4 regions of the Microtetraspora sp. AC03309 genome follow, and region 1 is predicted to be linked to each of the others. Evidence: riboswitches for the same ligand, from Rfam matches in the RefSeq annotation. Region 1 holds a riboswitch; each other region holds the start of a gene.
What was found. A riboswitch is a leader RNA that binds a small molecule or an ion and turns the genes downstream of it on or off. The one in region 1 is predicted to bind cyclic di-AMP.
Positions count from the first base shown of each region.

Region 2: it holds a riboswitch for cyclic di-AMP, as region 1 does, so the genes downstream of both, IMZ11_RS19625 (hypothetical protein) here and IMZ11_RS11105 (CHAP domain-containing protein) in region 1, are expected to answer to the same signal.
Region 3: it holds a riboswitch for cyclic di-AMP, as region 1 does, so the genes downstream of both, IMZ11_RS45975 (C40 family peptidase) here and IMZ11_RS11105 (CHAP domain-containing protein) in region 1, are expected to answer to the same signal.
Region 4: it holds a riboswitch for cyclic di-AMP, as region 1 does, so the genes downstream of both, IMZ11_RS08185 (glycoside hydrolase family 25 protein) here and IMZ11_RS11105 (CHAP domain-containing protein) in region 1, are expected to answer to the same signal.

Region 1 covers NZ_JADDIL010000015.1:65,536-70,730, forward strand. The annotation lists gene IMZ11_RS11095 (sugar MFS transporter) at 1-1,212, opposite strand, end outside; gene IMZ11_RS11100 (hypothetical protein) at 1,380-1,676, opposite strand; gene IMZ11_RS11105 (CHAP domain-containing protein) at 1,838-2,491, opposite strand; cyclic di-AMP (ydaO/yuaA leader) riboswitch at 2,506-2,643, opposite strand; gene IMZ11_RS11110 (MFS transporter) at 3,066-4,346, opposite strand; gene IMZ11_RS11115 (helix-turn-helix domain-containing protein) at 4,343-4,912, opposite strand; gene IMZ11_RS46670 (nitroreductase family protein) at 5,014-5,169, shown strand.
Region 2 covers NZ_JADDIL010000031.1:13,945-19,139, forward strand. The annotation lists gene IMZ11_RS19605 (hypothetical protein) at 1-133, shown strand, start outside; gene IMZ11_RS46740 (50S ribosomal protein bL37) at 251-328, opposite strand; gene IMZ11_RS19615 (DeoR/GlpR family DNA-binding transcription regulator) at 478-1,281, shown strand; gene galT (galactose-1-phosphate uridylyltransferase) at 1,278-2,369, shown strand; cyclic di-AMP (ydaO/yuaA leader) riboswitch at 2,441-2,619, shown strand; gene IMZ11_RS19625 (hypothetical protein) at 2,906-3,568, shown strand; gene IMZ11_RS19630 (hypothetical protein) at 3,749-4,732, opposite strand; gene IMZ11_RS19635 (RNA ligase RtcB family protein) at 5,122-5,195, shown strand, end outside.
Region 3 covers NZ_JADDIL010000040.1:29,218-34,412, reverse strand. The annotation lists gene lysX (bifunctional lysylphosphatidylglycerol synthetase/lysine--tRNA ligase LysX) at 1-468, shown strand, start outside; gene IMZ11_RS23430 (helix-turn-helix domain-containing protein) at 601-936, shown strand; gene IMZ11_RS23425 (LuxR C-terminal-related transcriptional regulator) at 1,146-1,394, shown strand; gene IMZ11_RS45975 (C40 family peptidase) at 1,455-2,384, opposite strand; cyclic di-AMP (ydaO/yuaA leader) riboswitch at 2,579-2,744, opposite strand; gene IMZ11_RS23415 (amino-acid N-acetyltransferase) at 3,141-3,707, shown strand; gene IMZ11_RS46285 (RDD family protein) at 3,819-5,126, shown strand.
Region 4 covers NZ_JADDIL010000011.1:5,813-11,007, forward strand. The annotation lists gene IMZ11_RS08175 (RNA 2'-phosphotransferase) at 1-10, shown strand, start outside; gene IMZ11_RS08180 (hypothetical protein) at 87-1,460, shown strand; gene IMZ11_RS08185 (glycoside hydrolase family 25 protein) at 1,706-2,446, opposite strand; cyclic di-AMP (ydaO/yuaA leader) riboswitch at 2,644-2,788, opposite strand; gene IMZ11_RS08190 (response regulator transcription factor) at 2,997-3,653, opposite strand; gene IMZ11_RS08195 (histidine kinase) at 3,650-4,819, opposite strand; gene IMZ11_RS08200 (DUF418 domain-containing protein) at 5,089-5,195, shown strand, end outside.

The sequences.
Region 1 (5,195 bases):
CAGGAGGGTGACGACCACGATGACGAGCGGGAACACGGTGGCGACGGTGAGGCCGGTGCGCAGCCCGGAGCCGCCGTCGTCCGGCAGCAGCTCCGCGATCCGCCGCAACACGGTCTCCCCGGTGCCCGCGGCGTCGGCTGCGGCCCCGGCGATCCACGGGCCGACGGCGCCTCCGGCGTCGCCGAAGACGGCGAGCATGCCGAACATGGCCGCGCCTCCGAGGGGGAATCGGGCCGAGGCGAGGCTGAAGGTGCCCGGCCACAGGAGACTGACGGCGAGTCCGCACACCGCGCAGCCGATCAGGCTGATGATCGGGTCGCCCGACAGGCACACGACGAGATAGCAGGCGGTCGCCAGCGCTCCGCAGAAGATCATGGCCGGGACCAGCGGGATGCGCTCGCCCCAGAGGCCGTAGACGATACGGCCGATGCCCATGAGGACGGCGAACAGGCACGGCCCGGCCAGGTCGCCCCACACCTTTGAAACGCCCAGCCCTTCTTCCGCGAACAGCGACGACCACTGCGACATGGTCAGCTCGGCCGCGCCCGCGGCGAGCATCAGCACGATCGCCGCGACGAAGGCGGGCGCGCTCAGCAACGCCTTCAAGGACGTACGGTGCTCGTCGGGCACGGTCGCGGGAAGCGGGACCTTCATGAAGGCCACCACGTTGACCAGCGGCACGACGGCCCAGACGAGCGGCAGGATCTGCCAGGCGTCCTGCCCGATCCCGGCCAGCAGGAGCGTGCTGCCCGCCACCACGGCGACCTGGCCCCAGCAGTAGAAGGAGTGCAGCAGGCTCATCTGCGCCGCCTTGCCCTCCGCCGGGCTGGGCAGGGCGTCCACCACGGGGCTGACGAGCACCTCGAGCAGGCCGCCCCCGACCGCGTAGACGACGACCGCCAGGCACAGTCCCAGGTACGGGGAGGGGACGACCGCCGGGGCCACCGCCAGCGACACCAGTCCCACGGCGGACAGGGCGTGGGCGAGCACCAGCGGTACGCGGTAGCCGATCCGGTCGGCGTACCTGACCGCCACGATGTCGGTGACGAGCTGGGTCGCGAAGTTCAGCAGCACCAGGCGGCCGAGCATCTCCAGCGGGACCTGGTAGCCGGTCTGGAAGACGATGAACAGCAGCGGGGCGAGGTTGTTGACGATGGCCTGAGTGAACGAGCCGGTGTAGCAGGCGCGGCGGGTGTGCTCGAAGGTCGTCATCGGGGGGACGTGCCTCTTCCTCGGACTGTGGGCCGGTGATCAGGCCAATCTCCCACATGCCCGGCTGACCGGACGTCCTGCGGTTGATCACAGAGGTCCGAGCGATGCTCCCCTCGGACTCCTGATCCTCGACCGATCTCGCGGAGCCCGTTTCCCGATGGTGTGCTCTACAGTTCGACATCCCGTACGACGTCGAGATCGACGAAGCGCGGCGGGGAGTCGCACAACTCCTCCATCCGGTGCGCGAACTCGCTCGTCGCCGGAAGCGTGTTGTTCCGCATCGCCTCCTCGTAGGAGGGGAACTCGACGATCGACACGTAGTGCTCGGGCCGCTGGTGATCGCGTGCCAGCACCGTGTGCGTGGCCGTGCGCTCGCCCGCCGTGCGGGCGCACCACTCATCCAGGAGACTCTCCACCTCAGGCGCATGGGAGGTCTCGTACTCGATGACCTGGACGAACCCCATCGGAGCACCTCCTTCTGGCTGGTCTCAGCTTGAGTCGACCGCCACTGAATGCCCTGTTCAACCCGAATCCGGGCAAATCTCCGGAGAGATCTCGGTCCCGGGATTCCGGACAGCGGAACGCCCCCGGCGGTCTGCCGGGGGCGTTCTCGAAGTCACACCGATCAGGCGGTGTAGACGGGGTAGCCGAAGCCCGTCACCTGGCTCATCGGCCGGGTACGGATCTCGACCTTGCCGTTGCCGGTGTTGCCCTCGACGGTCTTGATCGTCCCGTTGCCGTTGTCCTTGATGACGAAGCCGACGTGGTCGATGCCGTAGATGTCCTTGCCGCCGTTCCAGTCGAAGAACACGACCGCGCCGGGCTTGGCGGCGGCGCCCCAGCGGTGGTTGTCCTGGAACCACTTGGCGTGCTGGACGGTGTAGGCGTCCCAGCCGAGGACCGGCCGCAGGCCCGCCTGATCGCCGACCCAGGAGACGAACATGTCGCACCAGGGGGCGTTGGCGTAGGCGCCGGTGCTGCCGCCGTCACGGGCGACGGTCTCCTTGGCGCGGGGCGAGTTCATGTACCAGTCGTGGAACTTCGTGCCGCCGCCGGAGGCGTTCTCGCTGACGCCGACCTGGCTCTGCGCGATCTGCAGCAGCTGCGTGGCGCTCACCTTGGGCAGCGCCGCGGCCTCCTTCAGGAGGGGGCTCATGGGAGCGGACGCGCTGGCGTGGACGGTGTCGGCGTGGGCGGCCGCCAGGGTCGCGGGCACGGCGGCGGTGGCCAGGACGCCGGTGATCAGGGCAGCACGCAGGTAAGTCTTGGGGGCTCGCATTACGGGGGTCTACTCCCTTGCTTCCATGCCGCCTACCGGGTTAGCTGACGGGTTCGGGCGTGGAAGTCGCCCTACGGCAGTGATGCCGATTCACCCCAGAAAGGTGGTGGGTCCCCGGCTCCGCGCGAACGCGGACTCGGCGGTCGACGGTCGGTTCCAGTGACGGATGACCGTGTCATCGGTTATGGGGCAGGCACACCTTGCAGAGGTCAGGTATGCGCCGTGTTCCCAAAACAGTAATAGACCGGTTCAAATCGGTCAAGCAAGGACAAACAGGGTCATACCTCTGTAATGGTCGGTCAAGGGCGAGGGTGCGGTACCACCATGGCGCCCGGTGATCGCTCGAACGGCATGGTTTCGCCTGCAGCCAGGGGAATCCTGGCACCGTCGGCGCCCGCGCGAAGCCGACCGGCGTGATACGTCGTCGGCCCCGGAAAGATTTACGTACGGATATCCGCGATCACGCGGATGGCCCCGATTTCGCGGGCACGCGCCGCGACGTCCCCGGCGACGGGACGCTCGCGATCGATGCCGCCTTGACCCTGACGAGAACCAGGCAATCGGCAGGCAACGGCTACCCCTCGACCTGGACGTCCAGCCGGCCGCTCGGCAGGTCACGCATGCGCCGCAGCGGAGTCGCGAGCAGGATCAGGCCGCTCAGCGCGAAGACACCCAGCATCACCCAAAGCGACGCGCGCACGCCGAAGGTTTCGGCCAGGGCGCCGGCCAGGACGGCACCGAGCGGGATCGCGCCGAAGTTGACCACCTGCACGCTGGACGTCACCCGTCCCATCAGGTCGGCGGGCACGTAGCTCTGCACGAATCCCGAAAAGACGATGTTGCCGGCGACGATGCCCCCGATGATCGCGACGCTGGCCACGACGAAGAGCACCAGCCCCACACCCCGATCGGCGTACGGGATGAACAGGCCGAGGGGCGCCAGCCCGGCCTTGCCCAGCAGGACGGCTCGCGCGCCACCGAGCCGTGCCGCCATCGGCCGCGCCACGGCGGCACCGATCACGCCGCCCAGGCTGGTGGCCGCGATCAGCACTCCCGTCTCACCCGCGCTCAGCCCGGTGTCGCCGACCAGGAAGACCACCAGCAGCGACTGGTAGCCGGTCAGGGCCAGGTTGGCCACGCATCCGTAGATCGTGTTGCCGCGCAGCAGCGGATCGCGGACGACCGTACGCAGGCCGTCGCGGATCTCGCTGCGCAGCCGTCGCCGGGTCCGAGGCCGGGCGGCCTCGGTGTGCGGGATGCGGCTCAGGCAGACGGCCGAGACGGCGAAGCTCACGGCGTCGAGGACCAGGCCGCCGATCGCCGACACGAGCTGGGCGAGCAACCCGGCGATGCCGGGACCGGCGAGGTTCGCCACCTGCTCGCTGCCCTGGAGCTTGGCGTTGGCCTCCAGCAGGTCCGACTCGTCGACCAGCGACGGCAGGTAGGCCCGGTACGCCGTCGCGAAGAACACCTTGGCCGTTCCCGCGACGAGCGCGACCATGATCAGCTGGCCGGTCGTCAGACGGCCGAAGGCGGCGGCGATCGGGACGCTCAGAAAGGCCGCCATCGACACCCAGTCGGCGACGAGCATGACCCGCCGGCGGGAGAGCCGATCCACCCACGCACCCGCGGGCAGGCCGACGAGCAGCCACGGCAACCACGCGGCGGCGGCCAGCACGCTCACCGCGAACGCCGGCGCGTGCAGCACGGTCACCGCGACGAGGGGAAGGGCGACACCCGTGACGGAACTGCCCAGGCTGCTGAGGCTCTCGCCGATCCACAACAACCGGAAGCCGCGTCGGCGTAACAGCCCGAACCGGGACGTGGGCGGCGGGACGGTTCTGGCGACGGTCATGGTCGACCGGGCACCGCGCGCGCGAAGGCGAACACGGTGTCACGTTCCCGGCCGTCGTCGGGCACCTCGCGTTCGGCCCACCTGCTCATCACCTGGCGGATCTCATCCGCGAACTGCGCCAACTCGTCATCGGTCACCCGCAGCCACGCCTCCGTCGAGAACGGCCCGCGCGGCCAGCGTTCCTGCTCGGACTGCGGCTGGTCCGCCCAGCGCCGGATGTGACCGGCCTGCCGCTCCAGGTTGAGGGAATCGGCGGCCCGGGCGATCGCCTCGCCCGCGGCGTCGTCGGCGAAATCGGCCGAGGACCAGCACAGCGTCCGTGTCGTCCGGCGCCACCAGCGTTCGCGCCGGTCGCGGGCCAGCTCGGGAGCTTCTTCGATCAGCCCGGCCGCGGCCAGCGCCCGCAGGTGGTGGCTGACGTTGCCGACGGCCTCTCCTGTCTCCTGGGCGAGCGTGCTGGCCGTGGCCGGGCCGTCCAGCTTGAGCAGGTCGAGCAGGCGGCGCCGTACCGGATGCGCCATGGCGGCGAGTACGCGGGAATCAGTGATCGAGCGATCGTCGGACATGGTGATCATCGTAAATCCAAAAGATCTATTGCACAATAGTCCTTGTGCAAATCTTGTTGTGCGTGCGAGGACTTCCATCGCCCAGATCGGTGTATGAAGCCGTGAACAGTCGCCGGGCCGTGCGGGCGTTCAGTGATAAGCCGGTTCCCAAGCAGGTACTACAACGTGTGCTGGCCGCGGCAACACGGGCCCCTCGAGTGGGAACTTGCAGCCGTGGCAGGTGTACGTCGTGGCGGGCGAGCCTTTGGTTGAGTTGAAGAGGCGCGCGACGGCCAGGGCGTTG
Region 2 (5,195 bases), on a different contig from region 1:
TCTGGTCGCCGCCGAGCAGTACTTCGACACCATGACGCGGTTCCCCGACATCGGGCTGCGCGGCCTCATGGTCCTGGGCCTGCTGACGGCCGCCGCCGCCGACTTCCGCCCGTGTCGTCGCCGCGCGGCGTGACCGGCAGGAGGAGGGCTACCGGCAGGCCGGAGTGACAGGAGGTCACCGGCACGTGCCCGCCGGAGCCGACCAGCAGACGCTGCTCCTCGCCACCCGGCTGTGGGCGGCGCCGGTCGGCTAACGCCCGGTGGGCCGCTTGCCGTGGTTCGCCTGCTTCTTCTTCCGTGCCTTCGACTTGCGCGCTCTCTTGCCCATGCGGAACCGCCTTTCGTCGTACGGCTTGCGCCCCCACTCTTCATCACCACGCCAGGTGCCGTATAGCGCGCCACTCATATCACCATGATTCAACATCGACGCCCGCTCTGTGTGGCATAATTTGTTGGAATCTGTTGATTGGAGCGGTGATGCTTGCCCAGCTACGGCAGCAGGCGATTCTTGAGCGGGTCCGCAGGACCGGCGGCGTACGCGTCGCCGAGCTGGTGCGGGATCTCGGCGTCTCCGACATGACCATACGCCGAGATCTGGAGGCCCTCGCGGACCGCGGGCTGGTCGAGAAGGTCCACGGGGGCGCGACGATCGTCGGCGCGGGATCGACGGAGGAACCCGGGTTCACCGCCAAGTCGGCCCGTCAGCAGGCCGAGAAGGAGGCCATCGCCCGCCACGCCGCGCGTCTCGTCCGGCCGGGCAGCTCGGTGGCCCTGTCGGCCGGAACCACCACGTGGACCTTCGCGCACCATCTGGCCGACGTGCCCGAACTGACCGTCATCACCAACTCGCTCAAGGTCGCGGACGTGTTCCACCGCGCCGGGCGGCCCGACCAGACCGTGGTGCTGGTCGGCGGCGTACGCACCCCTTCCGACGCGCTGGTCGGGCCGGTCGCGGTCGCGGCCATCCGCTCGATGAACGTCGACATGCTGATCCTCGGCGTCCACGGGATGAGCGTGAAGGCCGGGTTCACCACGCCCAACCTGCTGGAGGCCGAGACCGACCGCGAGCTGGTCGGGGCCGCCCAGAGCCTCGTCGTCCTGGCCGACCACACCAAGTGGGGCACGATCGGCATCAGCACGATCGCCCGCCTGGAGCAGGCCGACGTCGTGGTCAGCGACACCGGCCTGTCCGGCGAGGCCCGCGCGGCGCTGTCGGAGCACGTGGGCGAGCTGGTGCTGGCGGATCCCGGCGCCGACGAGCCGGAGGCACCGGCCCCGTGAAGCGCACGATCACCCACCTCGCCGACGGCCGGGAGCTGTTCTACTACGACCGGCGGGACGACGCGGACCGCGGCGCGGTCGATCCGCGCGAACTACCCCCGCGCCCACGCGCCTCGCAGATGCGCTACGACCCGCTGATGGACGAATGGATCGCCATCGCGGGGCACCGCCAGACCCGGACCCACCTGCCCTCCACCGACGAGTGCCCGCTGTGTCCGGCCCATCCCGGTTCGGAGATCCCCTCCGACTACGACGTCGCGGTCTTCGAGAACCGCTTCCCCTCGTTCAGCTTCTCAGGGGACGGTTCCACAGGGGGCGACCCCTTGGGAGGCGGCTTCGCCGATCCCGGCGGGTTGAGCGCGGCGCGGCCCGGTGTCGGGCGGTGCGAGGTGGTCTGCTTCACGTCCGACCACGACGCGTCCTTCGGCTCGCTGGGCGCGGCGCAGGTCGAACTCGTCGTGGAGGCGTGGGCCGACCGCACCGCCGAGCTGTCCGCCCTTCCGGGCGTCGAGCAGGTCTTCTGCTTCGAGAACAGGGGCGCGGAGATCGGCATCACCCTCCCCCATCCTCACGGGCAGATCTACGCCTATCCGTACGTCACCCCGCGTACCCGCCACATGCTCGGCGTCGCCTCGCGGCACAGGGGCGGGAACCTCTTCGCCGACGTGCTGGCCGCCGAGCGGACGGGTCCCCGCGTCGTGGCGTCCAACGAGCACTGGACGGCGTTCGTCCCGGCCGCCGCCCGCTATCCGTTCGAGATCCACGTCTACCCGCACCGGCGGGTGCCGGACCTGCCCGCGCTGGACCCGGACCAGCGCGCCGCGTTCGGGCCGCTCTACACCGGGGTGCTGCGCCGACTCGACGCGCTGTTCGGCGTGGCCATGCCGTACGTCGCGGCCTGGCATCAGGCTCCGGTTACCTATCGGCGCGATCTTGCCTACCTCCACCTCCAGCTGTTCAGCATCCGGAGGGCGCCGGACAAGCTCAAGTACCTGGCCGGATCGGAGTCCGCGATGGGGGCGTTCGTCAACGACGTAGCCCCTGAGGACGCCGCCCGGATGTTGCGTGAATATCCGATAACGAGTTGATCACTAGTAGATTGCAACTTTAAGTAGCAATGACCCGGGCTTTACCACTACTATCCATCGCACCGGCTGCCACAGCCGGTGCGCCTAATCCCGGGCGCCTCGCCCGGGAGCCGGGGACCCACGACGTTGTGGCGATCCATCCCCCGATTCCGGGAGCAATCGCCGTGTACCTGGGGTGAAGGCACGCCAGTGCCAGGGCTCCTCCAGCCCGAACCCGTCAGCTAACCCGGCCGGCAGATGGAGAGGAGTGGGCTCTGCCCCGCGCGTTTCCGGCGGCCGCCGCGGCTCTGGCCGCGGCTGCCCTCGTCTTCGGTACGGCCTCAGGGGCCCACGCCGCTCCCAAGCCGAGCGAGAGCCAGCTCAGGAAGCAACTCGCCGAGCTGCGCACGAAGGTCGACAAGCTGATCGCCGACTACAACGCCAAGCGGGTCGAGCTCGCCAAGGCGCAGGAGTCGGAGAAAGCGGCCAAGGAACGGCTGGCCAAGGCGGAGTCCGACTTCGAGGCGGCCAGGCAGCAGATGATCAGCATCGCCGGCGTGCGTTACCAGACGCATGACCTGGGCCTGCTGGGCACCGACCTGCGGAACTCCGCCGTCCTGACCCAGATCCAGGACGAGCAGGCCGTACTGGTCTCGCAGGTCGCCGCGCTCACGAAGGAGCGCAAGGCCGCGGCCGACGCGGCGGCGGCCCTGATCGAGCAGATCAAGACGCGGTCGCAGGAGGTCGCCGGGCAGCGCAAGGCCGCCGAGAAGCTGATCGACGACATCAAGAACAAGCTCGACCAGCTCATCCCGATCGCGCCCGGGAAGCTCGCCGGTGGCGGCTGGGCCCCGGAACTCCCCTCCGGCGGCGACAACATCACGCCCCGGACCCGCCTGATGAAGGCGGAGGTCGGTAAGTACTTCGATCTGCGCTACACCGTCGGCTGCTACCGCGTCGACACCTCGGGCGAGCACCCGCTCGGCCGGGCCTGTGACTTCATGATGAGCTCGGGCGGCTCCATGCCGAGCCCGGGCATGAAGGCCCTCGGCGACAGCCTCGCCGTCTGGGCCATCAAGAACGGTTCCAAGCTGGGCGTGAAGTACGTGATCTGGCAGCAGCGGATCTACAACCTCGGCAGCCCCGGGTGGCGCACCATGTCCGATCGCGGCGGCATCACCGCGAACCACTACGACCACGTCCACATCTCGATGTACTGAAAAAGACGCATATTGCATCCGATGCGCTATTTGCATCGGACGTACAGACGTTCTGGCAGGTCGTGTGGGTCTTCGGTGGGAGGGCGGCGACCTGGTTCGATCGCACGTCCGTGTCCGATCGCCGCCTTGCCCGAGCGCGGGGCGGCGGTCACCTTCAGGAGGGCCGACGGGTTCACCCATTCAGAACTTGACGAATCCGTACAGCGCGAGATGGTTCGACTTCGTGCTGCCTACTGTGTGGCCGATGCTCGACGGTTGCACGGTGCCCTTGATGAACAAGTAGTCGATCTTTCTGGAGCCGGAGGTCGCCTTCGTTCCGTAACCGGTCATGCCGAAGCCGCCGAGCGTTGTCGGGGCGATACCCGTGCGATTGGCGTCGATCCCGATCACGCGGATCGTCGATGCCTTCATCAGGCTCGTGGCGTCCGCGCCGATATGGATGCCGGATTTCGCGATGCCCGCGGAGCCCGCACCCGCGCAGGCGTTCGCCCCGTTCTGTTCCGGGAGGTGCATGGTCGCGGCGAACACCGGTGTTCCCGTCGCCTTGATGGTGAACTTCGCGGCGATGGCGCTCGTGCGCTTCCACTTGTGTTCGTTGGCGCTGCTCGCGTCGTTGCTCGGCGGCTTGTACAGCGTGCACCCGGCCCCGTCGCGGTAGGACGTTCCGGGCTTCAGCCAGCCCGCGCTCCAGTATTTCGAGATGTTGCCCGCCGCGAGGCTCAACGTTCTGGTGTTGTAGAGGATCCCGTTGGTCTGCTTCTTCTTCAGGTCTCCGAGCGATTGCTGGCTGCACTTGTGCGTGCCGCCCCACACCTCGGGGTCGTCCCAGGCCACGATCGCCTTGTAGGTGCCCGCCGGATAGCCGAACTTGGCCGAGAGCTGATCGGCGTACGCCGTGGCCTGTCCGGTGCCACGCACCTGTTGCACGATCAGGAGGTCGGGTGCCTGCACGTCTGAGGTGCCGGTTTTGCCGTTGTCGTCGACCAGCATCGACGTGAGGTGGTCCGGACCCGAGACCCGGGTGCACGAGCCGTCGGCGTTGTTCCTGACCAGGTTCTCGATGTTGTTGTTGTAGACCCGTAAGACGCGATCTGCCGTGGTCGTGGGCGCTTTGTGCGCCTGCGCGGCCGAGGGATCGGCTGTGGTGAGCGCGGCGGCCGCCACCAGCGCTATCGCGCCAATAGATCGATGATCGAATGACATTGCCGCAGACTACCGATTCGCCCGGGTTCATGATGGTTAATGAGGCGAGCGTGCTCGCCGGCTCCGAGGCGCAGGCACACGGCGATGAGACGGCGGGGATGCTCGCGGAGGTTGAAGGCGGTCAGGTTGTTGAGCGGTTGACGCGCCGGTCGAGTGTGCCGACCCGTTCGGTGGCGGAGTGCAGGCATACAGGCCCGTACGACCGAAAATCGTTTGCCTCGCTTGGTTGGCTCAGGGAACGTGGTGTCCATGACGCTCTGACGGACAGCACCGCGCCACTCCGAGATGCCACGGCGCCGACGCGCCCCGCAACGCTGTCAGCCCATGCCCTTTAAGGGAAGAGAGCCTTTTTGTCTCAGCAACACTCCCGGCAGGAGTCCCCGCTGCCGTCCACCACGGCCATGGGTCCGGCCACCGTCACCGT
Region 3 (5,195 bases), on a different contig from region 1:
CAGGTCCGGAAATACGCGGATCAGCGGCAGATCAACTGGGATTCCGGATGGGGGCAGGGCAAGCTCGTCCAGGAGATCTTCGAGGCGCTGGTGGAGCACACACTGATCCAGCCGACGTTCGTCATGGACTACCCGCTGGAGACGTCGCCGCTCACCCGCCAGCACCGGGACAACCCGCAGCTGACGGAGAAGTGGGACCTCATCGGGTTCGGCACCGAGTTGGGCACGGCCTACTCGGAGCTCGTCGATCCGATCGAGCAGCGCCGCCGCCTCACCGAGCAGTCCGTCCTCGCCGCGGGCGGCGATCCCGAGGCCATGCGGCTGGACGAGGACTTCCTGCGCGCCCTCGAGTACGCCATGCCGCCGACGGGCGGGGTGGGCGTCGGGATCGACCGTATGATCATGGCGTTCACCGGGAGGAGCATCCGCGAGACGATCCTGTTCCCGCTGGTACGGCCGCATGTCTAACCCATGGGCGGGTTGCGAACCTTTGAAAAGCTACTCTCTTCTGGTAAGAAACCCCCTGAAAGTATGAAATGCCCGTAGGGGAGTGGGATGGCGGCACATCAGTCTCAGATGATGGACTCTGGTGCGTACGCGATGAGCGGCCCTTCCCGGCAGCTCCTCGATCGGCTCAGCGACAAGTGGGTGAACTTGACGCTGAACGCGCTGGCCGACGGTCCCCGCCGCTACACCGACCTCGCGAAGAGCGTCTCCGGGGTGAGCCAGAAGATGCTCACCCAGACGCTGCGCACGCTGGAACGCGACGGGCTGGTGTCCCGCAGGGTGACCGCGGCCGTGCCCGTCCGGGTCGACTACGACCTCACCCCGCTCGGATGGACCCTCATGCCGCTGATGTACGCCGTCAAGGAATGGGCGGAGGTTCACATCGGCGAGGTGGAGGCGGCCCACGCCGCGTACGACGCGGCCCTTTGAGTCCCGACTTTCGGTCCGAGAGGCGCATGGCGTTTTCCATGCTTGCCGCGAAATTCGGGATAAAGGCGGGGACCTAAACCGCACGGATGCCCCGCTTTGCCGTACGGACTGTCAATGACCAATCAGGGTCCGAACTTGACGATTTTTGAACAAAGTGTTTACCTTCCCAGGGCGGACCGATAAATCATCCTGGTGGGGGAGGGCTGACGATGCCGCTTTCCGATGTGGTTTCCCGGGGCGAGAGCCCCGTGTCGGAATGCGACCGCGCCGGTCTCAGCGATGACGATCTGAGGTTGCTGGCCGAACTGGCCAAGGGCGGCACCGTCGACAAGGTGGGCCGCCGCCTCGATGTGAGCGGTCGCACCGTACGGCGCCGGCTGCGGGTCATCTGCGACAGGATCGGGGTCGCGACCGCCATCGAGGCGGTCGCGTGGGCGGCCAGGCGCCGCCTGATCTGAGCCCGATCTGAGCCGATCTGGGCTGATCTGAGGCGACGCCCGGCCGAGGAGCGCGGAAAACTAGTCCGCGATCCGTACGGCTCCCGCGAAGGGCCGGTTGGCCAGCGAGGCGATCCGGACGACGTCGCCCGTACGGGGCGCGTGGACCATGTAACCGCCGCCGATGTAGATGCCCACGTGGTGCAGGTCGTTGTAGAAGAAGACCAGGTCGCCGGGGCGCATGTCCTCGCGCGCGATGTGCGTGCCGGACGACCACTGTGAGCCGGTGTAATGGGGCAGGCTGATCCCGACCGTCTGGTAGGCCGCCATGACGAGCCCCGAGCAGTCGAACGAGGTCGGGCCGTCGGCACCCCAGACATAGGGCCTGAGCTGCTGGGTGAGGGCCCAGCGCGCGGCCTCGGCCGCCTTGCCGTCACCGATGATCGGGAAGGCCAGCCGCCGGGCGGCGCTTCCCCTGGTGACGCTCCCCGCGACCTTGCTGTACAGGTTGCTCTCGGACTTCTTGACCAGCTTGCGGATCTTGTCGCGCTGCTCGTCGAGGCCGGAGAGCAGGTCCTTCACTTCCTTCTGGCGGGCCTTCGCGCTGGTCCTGGCCCGCTCGGCCGCCTCCATCGCCTTGGCCACCTGAGCGACCTCCTCGCCCTGCTGCATCTGGAGGGCGTAGGTCGTGGACGCCTGGTCGAGGTACGAATCCGGGTCGTCCGCGCTCAGCAGCGCGAAGGCGGAACCGAAGCCGCCGGTCATGTAGGAGTTCTGCGCGAGGAGGCTCGCCGTCCTGCGCCGGGTCTCCAGCTCGGTCTCGCTCGTGGCGAGGGTCTTCTTCGCGAGATCGGCCGACCGCTGGGCCTCCTTGAGCCTGACCCGGGCACCGTTGTAATCCTCGGTGAGGGTCTCGATCTCGGTGTAGAGGCGCTCGACCTCGGCGGTCAGCTCCTTGAGGCTGGGCTGCGGTTCGGCGGTCGCGGCCATGACGGGGGCGCCGAAGGTCATCGCGATGAGAGCGACACCGAAGAATGCGAACCTGCGGATCGGGCCGCCGGTCGATGACCGGGCGCGGCGCCGTCGCCCACGAGCGTGCCTGCCCGCGGATCGTCCTCCAGAGATGCGCAACAAAGCTCCTCTCCTACGCGTGCCCGGCAGGCGGATCCCCGCACCGCGCGAACGCCCGAGGGCGATGGCGGCGGCTGCCGACACTTTGGCCGCCTACCGGGTTAGCTGACGGGTTCGGGCCGGAGTAGCCCTACCTTTCGGATTCACCCCTTGATGACCTGGGTTTGACCCCGGATCTCCACAGTTGGTTCCCCGGCTCCCTTCGGCACGGGCGCCTCGGGGACTCGGCGGTCCGGTCGTTCGCGCCTTTTCGCGATGACCGGCATCGTCGCTGGACACTAGTGCACACCGGGTTCCTGCTCAACCAGAACTCGTGATTCCGTCTAGCTTTCACAACTGAATGATCACGGTCCGGTCACATGTGATAGTGGACCGGGACGTCCATTACCCTGCGTTTACCTGTTGCCCGGCCGTCTCCGTAGCAGGTCAGCGCAGGCTCGAGAGGTCGCAAAATTGGATATTCCCGGAACGTAAGCCGAGGAGGCGCGGAACGTGCTCGAACGGATACGCACAGTGAGCTGATCTGAGGGTTGCTCGGGTTTCGGCATGACCGTTAATCCGTGTTCTCCTCCGCGCTCGCGTACGGGCCCTCGCGGCGCGCCCGCACGGGCCGGGCGGCGACTAGGCTGGCGATCCATGGAGCAGGTTGCGGGCCGGCCCTCGGAAGCCGAGAGCGGTGAGCGCGCGTCCCGGGTCGTGATCGTGCGCCGGGCGAGGACCCTCGACGTCCGCGCCATCCGCCGCCTCGTCGACGCGTACTCCGGCGTCGGGCCGCGGTTGCTGAAGAAGACCACCGTCACCCTGTACGAGGACGTCCAGGAGTTCTGGGTGGCGGAGGTCGATGGGACGGTCGTCGGCTGCGGGGCGCTGCACGTGCTCTGGGAGGACCTGGCGGAGATCCGCACGGTCGCCGTCGACCCCGCCGCCCGGGGGATGGGCGTCGGCCACTGGATCGTCGGCGCGCTCATCGACGCGGCCCGCGAGCTGGGTGTGCGCCGGGTCTTCTGTCTGACCTTCGAGGTCACGTTCTTCGGAAGGCACGGATTCGTGCCCATTCACGGGACCCCTGTCTCTCCGGAGGTGTACGCCGAGCTGCTCGCCTCCTACGACGAAGGCGTCGCGGAGTTCCTCGATCTCGAGCACGTCAAGCCCAATACGCTCGGCAACACCCGAATGCTGCTGCATCTCCAACCCCGAGTCTGACCATGGTGGTGACCGGCCGGAAAGGTGACTGTTGATACGCCTGTCGCTACTTTGGCCATATCGGCATGCGCATGACGATCGCCGCATGCGAACCCGAAACGAGGTGAAACGGTGAGCTCCGGACAGCCGCCGTACCCCCAGGACGCTCCGGACGGCACCCCACCGCCGCCTTCGGACCGTGAGCAGGGTACGAGCAATCCAGCCCAGCAGTACGACCCTGATGTCACGGTCGTCAGTTACCGCAACCCGTCGCAGTCGACGGGCCCCCAGCAGGCCTATGGATACGGCCAGCAGCACGACCAGCACGTCTACGGCCAGCAGCAGCAGCCCGGCTACGGCCAGCAGCCCCAGCAGCCCCAGCAGGGCTACGGGCAGCAGCAGTACGGCCAGCAGCAGCCCGGGACCGGGGCCTTCGGCCAGCCTCAGGGGTACGGTCAGCAGCAGCCCGGTTATGGCCAGTCGGCCCAGCAGCAGCCTCAGCAGCCGTACGGGCAGCAGGGGTACGGCCAGCAGGCCCAGCAGCCGCAGCAGCCGCAGCAGGGCTATGGGCAGCAGCAGTACGGCCAGCAGGGCTACGGGCAGCAGCCCCAGCAGGGATATGGCCAGCAGCCCGGTACGGGCGCGTTCGGCCAGCCTCAGGGGTACGGCCAGCAGCAGCCCGGTTATGGCCAGCAGACCCAGCCCGGCTACGGCCAGGAGCAGCAGCAGTACGGCCAGCAGGCCGGCTACGGCCAGCAGCCCCAGCAGGGGTACGCCCAGCAGCCCGGCTACGGTCAGCAGGCCGACTACGGTCAGCAGGGCTACGGCCAGCAGCCCTCCTATCCCCAGCAGGGCTATGGGCAGCCCGGGTACGGGCAGCAGGGCTACGCCCAGCCCTACGGCGGGCAGGCGGCGGAGGTCCCGCCCGGCGCGCCCGCCCCGCTCGCTGAGTGGTGGCAGCGCCTGGTGGCCCGTCTCATCGACGTCGTGATCATCGGCATCCCCTACGCCATCGTCTCGACGGTGCTGACCATGATCATCGTCACCGAGGCCAGCTTCAACCCGGAGACGGGTGCCTTCACGGCGGGTGGCGGCGTGATCCTCGCCAGTCTGCTCATCTCGGCGATCGCTGGCCTGATCGCGACCGGGTACGAGTTCATGATGCTCAAGCAGCGCGGGCAGACGGTCGGCAAGATCGTCATGGGCATCAAGGTCGTCCCCGTGGGCGATTCCCTCCCGTCGGGCGGCCTCGCGACGGATGTCGCAGGAAAGCGGGCCGGAGTCCTGTTCGGGCCGCAGATCCCCGGTGGGATTCCCGTCGTGGGCCTGCTGCTCAACCTCTTCGCTCTGGTGAACACGCTCTGGCTGCTCTGGGACCGGCCGTTGTGGCAGGCGCTGCACGACAAGGCCGCCAAAACCGTCGTGGTCAAGATCAAGTAAGTCCGGCCTGGGTAACCAGGGAAAGCGGGGCCGATGGAACGAGCCATCGGTCCCGTTTTCATGGGCGCG
Region 4 (5,195 bases), on a different contig from region 1:
CCCCGGCTAGCACGCCGACGATCCACGCCGAATGGGATGATCCGACACAACCGGCGTCCGCTCATCGAGGGAAGGAACAGCCCATCATGACGGAGAACGCGCGACAGCTCGCCCGTGACGCACGACGCACTGTGCGGCAGGGTCCCGCGGCGATCGCGCAGCGGCAACGCGCCCGTTTGACCGAGATCGTGGCCTACGCCCGCGCCCACTCGCCGTACTTCCGCGAGTTGTACCGGGAGCTACCGGAAGAGGTCGACGACCCGGCGCTACTCCCGGTCACCGACAAGAAGACGCTGATGGCCCGCTTCGACGACTGGGTCACCGACCGGAATGTGACGCTCGAGAAGGCCCGGGCGTTCGTGGACGACCCCACACTCGTGGGTGAGCGGTTTCAGGGGCGGTATCTCCTGGTCACCACCTCCGGCACCAGCGGGCTGCGCGGCATCTTTCTGCTGGACGAGCGGAGTGTGGCCGTGCACACCGCCGTCGGGCAGCGCGCCCGCGGTGGGCTGGGCATCGGCCAGGTCATCCGTCTCCTGCGCGGCGCCGGCCGTACCGCGATCGTCTCCGCACCCGGCGGCCACTTCGCCACCGTCGCCGGGGCGGCGCGGTTCCGCCGGGACCACCCACGGCTCAGCTGGATGCTGCGAGAATTCTCGATACACCAGCCGCTGCCGGAACTGGCCGCCGAGCTCAACCGATACAACCCCAGCTCCCTCACCGGCTTCGCGGGCATGCTCGGGCTGTTGGCCGGGGAGCAGGAAGCCGGCCGCCTGCGCATCCGCCCAGGGGTGATCATCGCCGGTGGTGAAGCGCTGACGGCAGAGAACCGTACCCGGATCGCCGACGCGTTCCACGCCGGGATCCGCTCCGCCTACGCCGCCACAGAGTGCGGCTTCCTCTCGTACGGCTGCGCGCACAACTGGCTTCACGTCAACAGCGACTGGGCCGTGCTGGAGCCGGTCGACGCCGACTACCGGCCTGTCCCCCCTGGTCAGCCGTCACACACGGTCCTGCTGAGCAACCTCGCCAACCGGGCCCAGCCGATCCTGCGCTACGACCTGGGCGACAACGTCCTGCTGCGTCCCGACCCCTGTCCGTGCGGCAGCCCACTACCCGCTGTTCAGGTGCAGGGCCGCGCGGCCGAGATGCTTTCCTTCCCCACCGGCCGCGGCGAGCACATCGGCATCTCCCCCATGGCCTTCGGCACCTTGCTGGGCCGTCTTCCCGGCATCGAGCAGTTCCAGCTCGTCCAGACGACGCCCACCACGCTGCGGGTGCGCCTGAAGCCCGCGGACGGCACCGACCCCGACCGCGTGTGGCAGACGGTGCGTGACGAGATCGCTCACTTGCTGACCGAGCACAAGGTCGACCACATCACGCTCGAGCGCGCCGAAGAGCCACCCGAGCGGTCGGCCGGCGGCAAGTACCGCAGGATCATCCCACTGGCCGAGCCGTGACGAGAAGATCGACGGGAGGGGCACTGGCTGGTGCCGTGGCCCCACCGTCCAAGGCCAGAGCTTCTCGGGGTTGCGAACCGTCCAGATGCGCTTGATCCGGTCGCCTGGACCGTCGAACGCCGCCATCCGCCCACTATGACGACAGGACGCTCTGGTCGAGGCGCCCGGTGCTTCCGCTCGCCGATTCCGCATTCGGGACGGCCGTTCAGTCCCGTACGGAGGACGGCGGGCGGAAGCCGGGTCGGCTACGCCTTGGCGGCGGGGCGGCCCAGGGCGCGCAGCTGGTCGGCGGTCAACGCGGAGACGTTCTGGTCGATCGGCGTCTCGGTGTACTGGTGGATGGCCCAGCTCTTCCAGTCGGCGGGCGGGGTGACCGCACCCTTGGCCTTGCTGTAGTGCGCCACCCACAGGGGGTACTCGGACAGCCCGCGGCCGTAGGTCTCCGCGAAGTTCCAGCCGGTGTAGATCAGCGGCGTCGCGCCGGTCTTCTTCTTCACGTAGGCCAGCCAGGTCTTGGCCCACTTGTTGACGTGGGAGACGGACCGGCCGTCGGAGGTCTCCAGGTCGAGCACCAGCAGGTCGCCGGGCTTGCTGGGCTGCGCGTTCACCACCGACAGGAAGTGGTCGGCTTCGGCGATGGGGTCGTTGTAGGTGCGGGCGAAGTGGTAGGCGCCGCGGACGATGCCCTTCTTGCCCAGCTCGCGCCAGTGCCGGGCGAAGGAGTCGTCGCGCCAGGTCAGGCCCTCGGTGGCCTTGACGATGCCGAAGTGGGCCGGGCTGGAGCTCCAGTCATGCGTGGGCTCGTGGCCGGAGACGTCCTCGCCGTAGATGAGCGGCGGGGCCTTCCCCTCGGCCGCCTGGGCGGCGGGGGCGGGGCCGTCCGGGGTGGAGTGCGCCGGGCTGGACAGGACCAGGGCGGCGGTGGCGGACACGGTGACCAGGAGACCGGTCGCGGTCAGAACTCGGAACGTACGGGTGAGGGACATGCTGGTTTCTCCTATGAGGCATTGCTTGGGGACTGCCGTGGGGAGTGGGGTCCGCGTGGTGAGCGGGTGTCAGGGTCACGCGCCGTCGCACCCGGTCCCCCCGCGGAGGGCGGCGTGTTCTACCCCACGGCCAGACGGCGCCGGCCGGGGTTCTTCGAAGAAGGGGCAGGTCGATGCGTGGGCATGAAGGGATCGACTCCTTGCTTCCATGCCGCCTACCGGGTCAGCTGACGGGTTCGGGCGGGGAAGTGCCCTACGGCACGCAGCGCGGGCTGGCGTGTCGATTCACCCCGGGAGATGGGTCCCCGGCTCCGCTGGGAGCGGATGAGGCGGCCCACGCGCCGTCAAGACGGGAAAGATTTCCCGCCGGCGACGCACGGTCCGGGCAACGAAACGGCAACACAGGTGACGACTCAGTCGTCGGTACGTACTCCGATAGTGGACTCAAGGTACACATACCGACATAAAGTGACAAACAGGACAAAGGATTCTTTACCCGGCCAGGTCAACCGCCGGTCAGGCAGGGAACCTCGTGGGCTCCTCGCCCGCGCTACCCGCCGCCCATCATGCGGTTCTCCCAGGCCCAGGCGGCGATCTCCACCCGGTTGCGCACCCCGAGCTTCGCCTGGATGCCGGACAGGTGGCTCTTCACGGTGCTCAGCGAGATGAACAGCTCGGCGGCGATCTCCTGGTTGGTACGGCCCCTGGCGATGGCCCGGACGACCTCGGTCTCCCGTTCGGACAGCGGCCGCGCGGGCCCGCGTGCGGCCGGGACTCCGGCGGCCGTGAGGTGGCGCAGCAGGCGCAGGGTGACCGACGGCGAGATCAGGGCGTCCCCGGCGTTCGCGGCCCTGACGGCCTCGACGAGCAGCGCGGGACCGGCGTCCTTCAGGACGAAGCCGACCGCTCCCCCGCGCAGCGCGCCGTGAACGTACTCGTCGAGATCGAAGGTGGTGACCACGACCACCCGGAGCGGGTCCGGCACCCCCGGGCCTGCCAGTGCGCGGGTGACCTCGATGCCGTCGAGGCGGGGCATCCGGATGTCCACGAGGCACACGTCCGGGCGCAGCCGCCGGGCCAGGTCGACCGCCTCGGCGCCGTCCGCGGCCTCGGCGACCACGCTGATGTCGGGCTGGTCCTCCAGGATGAGCCGCAGGCCACTACGGATCATCGCCTGATCGTCGGCCACCAGGACTCTGATGGTCATCCGCGCTCCCGCGCGGCGACGGGCAGTGTGGCGCGCACGGACCAGCCGGCCCCGGAACGCGGCCCGGCGACCAGCGTGCCGCCGAGGGCCTCCAGGCGCTCGCGCATCCCGACCAGGCCGTACCCCCCGCGGTGGTGGTAGCGGGCCGGCCCAGGCGGCGCGTCGTCGACGACCTCGACGGTGACGACGTCCCGATCTCGGTCGACGATGACCGTGACCGAGCGAGCCTGCGGGGCGTGGCGGGAGACGTTGGTCAGCGACTCCTGGACGACCCGGTAGACGGTGCTGGTCACTTCGGGCGGCCACCCCGACCGGTCGTCGTCGTCGGGAAGCCGCAGGTGGACCACCCGGCCCTGACCGTGACCGTGACCGTCGAAGCGTTCGACCAGCTCGCTGAGCCCCTCGGGGCCGGACGTGGCGGGGGCCGCGTCGTCGGTGTCGCGCAGCAGGCCCACGACCCGGCGCATCGCGGCCAGCGCGTCGGAGCCGGCGGCCTCGATGCCCGCGAAGGACCCGTCCACCTTCTCGGGGTGCCTGCGGGCGACAAGCTGGGCGGCCTGGGCCTGGACCACGATGCCGGTGATGTGGTGGGCGACGACATCGTGCAGTTCCCTGGCCAGCGCCAGGCGCTCGTCGCGGCGTACCTTCTCGGCGATGGCCCGCCGTCGCGCGTCGAACAGCCGCGGGGCCACCCCGATCACGAGGGCGCAGAGCCATCCCGCGCCGTTCAGCACCGTCACCGTCGGGATTCCGGAGGAGAGCGCGTGTGCGGTGAACAGGCTGCCGAGGACCACCGCGAACCCTCCGGCCGCGACGGCGCAGGCGGTCAGGGCCGGGAGCGCTCTGACCGCGGAGCCGACGAGCACGGACAGGGCCACGGCCATGGCGGGGCCGGGCTCGGCGGGCAGGGCCGCGAACCGGGCGGTCAGGATCGCCGCCGCCGCGACGGCCAGGCCCGCGACCGCCGCCCACGCCCTGTGGCGCCGTCGCGCCATCGCGATCACGCACACCACCGCCCCGGCGGCGCAGTCGAACCACCAGTAGCCGCCGCCCCAGCTCTCCGCGATCCGTGACGCCCAGAAGGCGAGCAACGCCGCGAACAGCGCGCCGAGCCCGATGTCGGCCGCGATCCCGGCCCGCCCGGTGGCCCACTCCCGCACATTCACATCGTCGAGGCTATGAGATCTCTTCCCGCGCCGAACCGGCCGAAAGTACGATCCTCGCGGCGGCGAACCGCGCTTTCGGCCGATGCCCGCACCCGTCCGGACCCGCAGGATGAGGCCCCATGTCACATGGAAACTCTTCCTCCCGTGCTGGAAGCGGAGGGCCCGACCAGGCGCCGCGGCAGCCGCCAGGCTCTGACCGACCGCTACCCGGACATCCCGTGGAGCCGGGTCATCGGCCCGATCACCACCAAGGGGACCGGCGTTCCCGCGTGCGCCACGACGACGGCAGGGAAGGCACCGCGACGGCCTCCCACGGCCGACCGCGGATCGCCGCGCTCGACGTGGTACGCGGGTTCGCGCTGTGCGGGATCCTGCT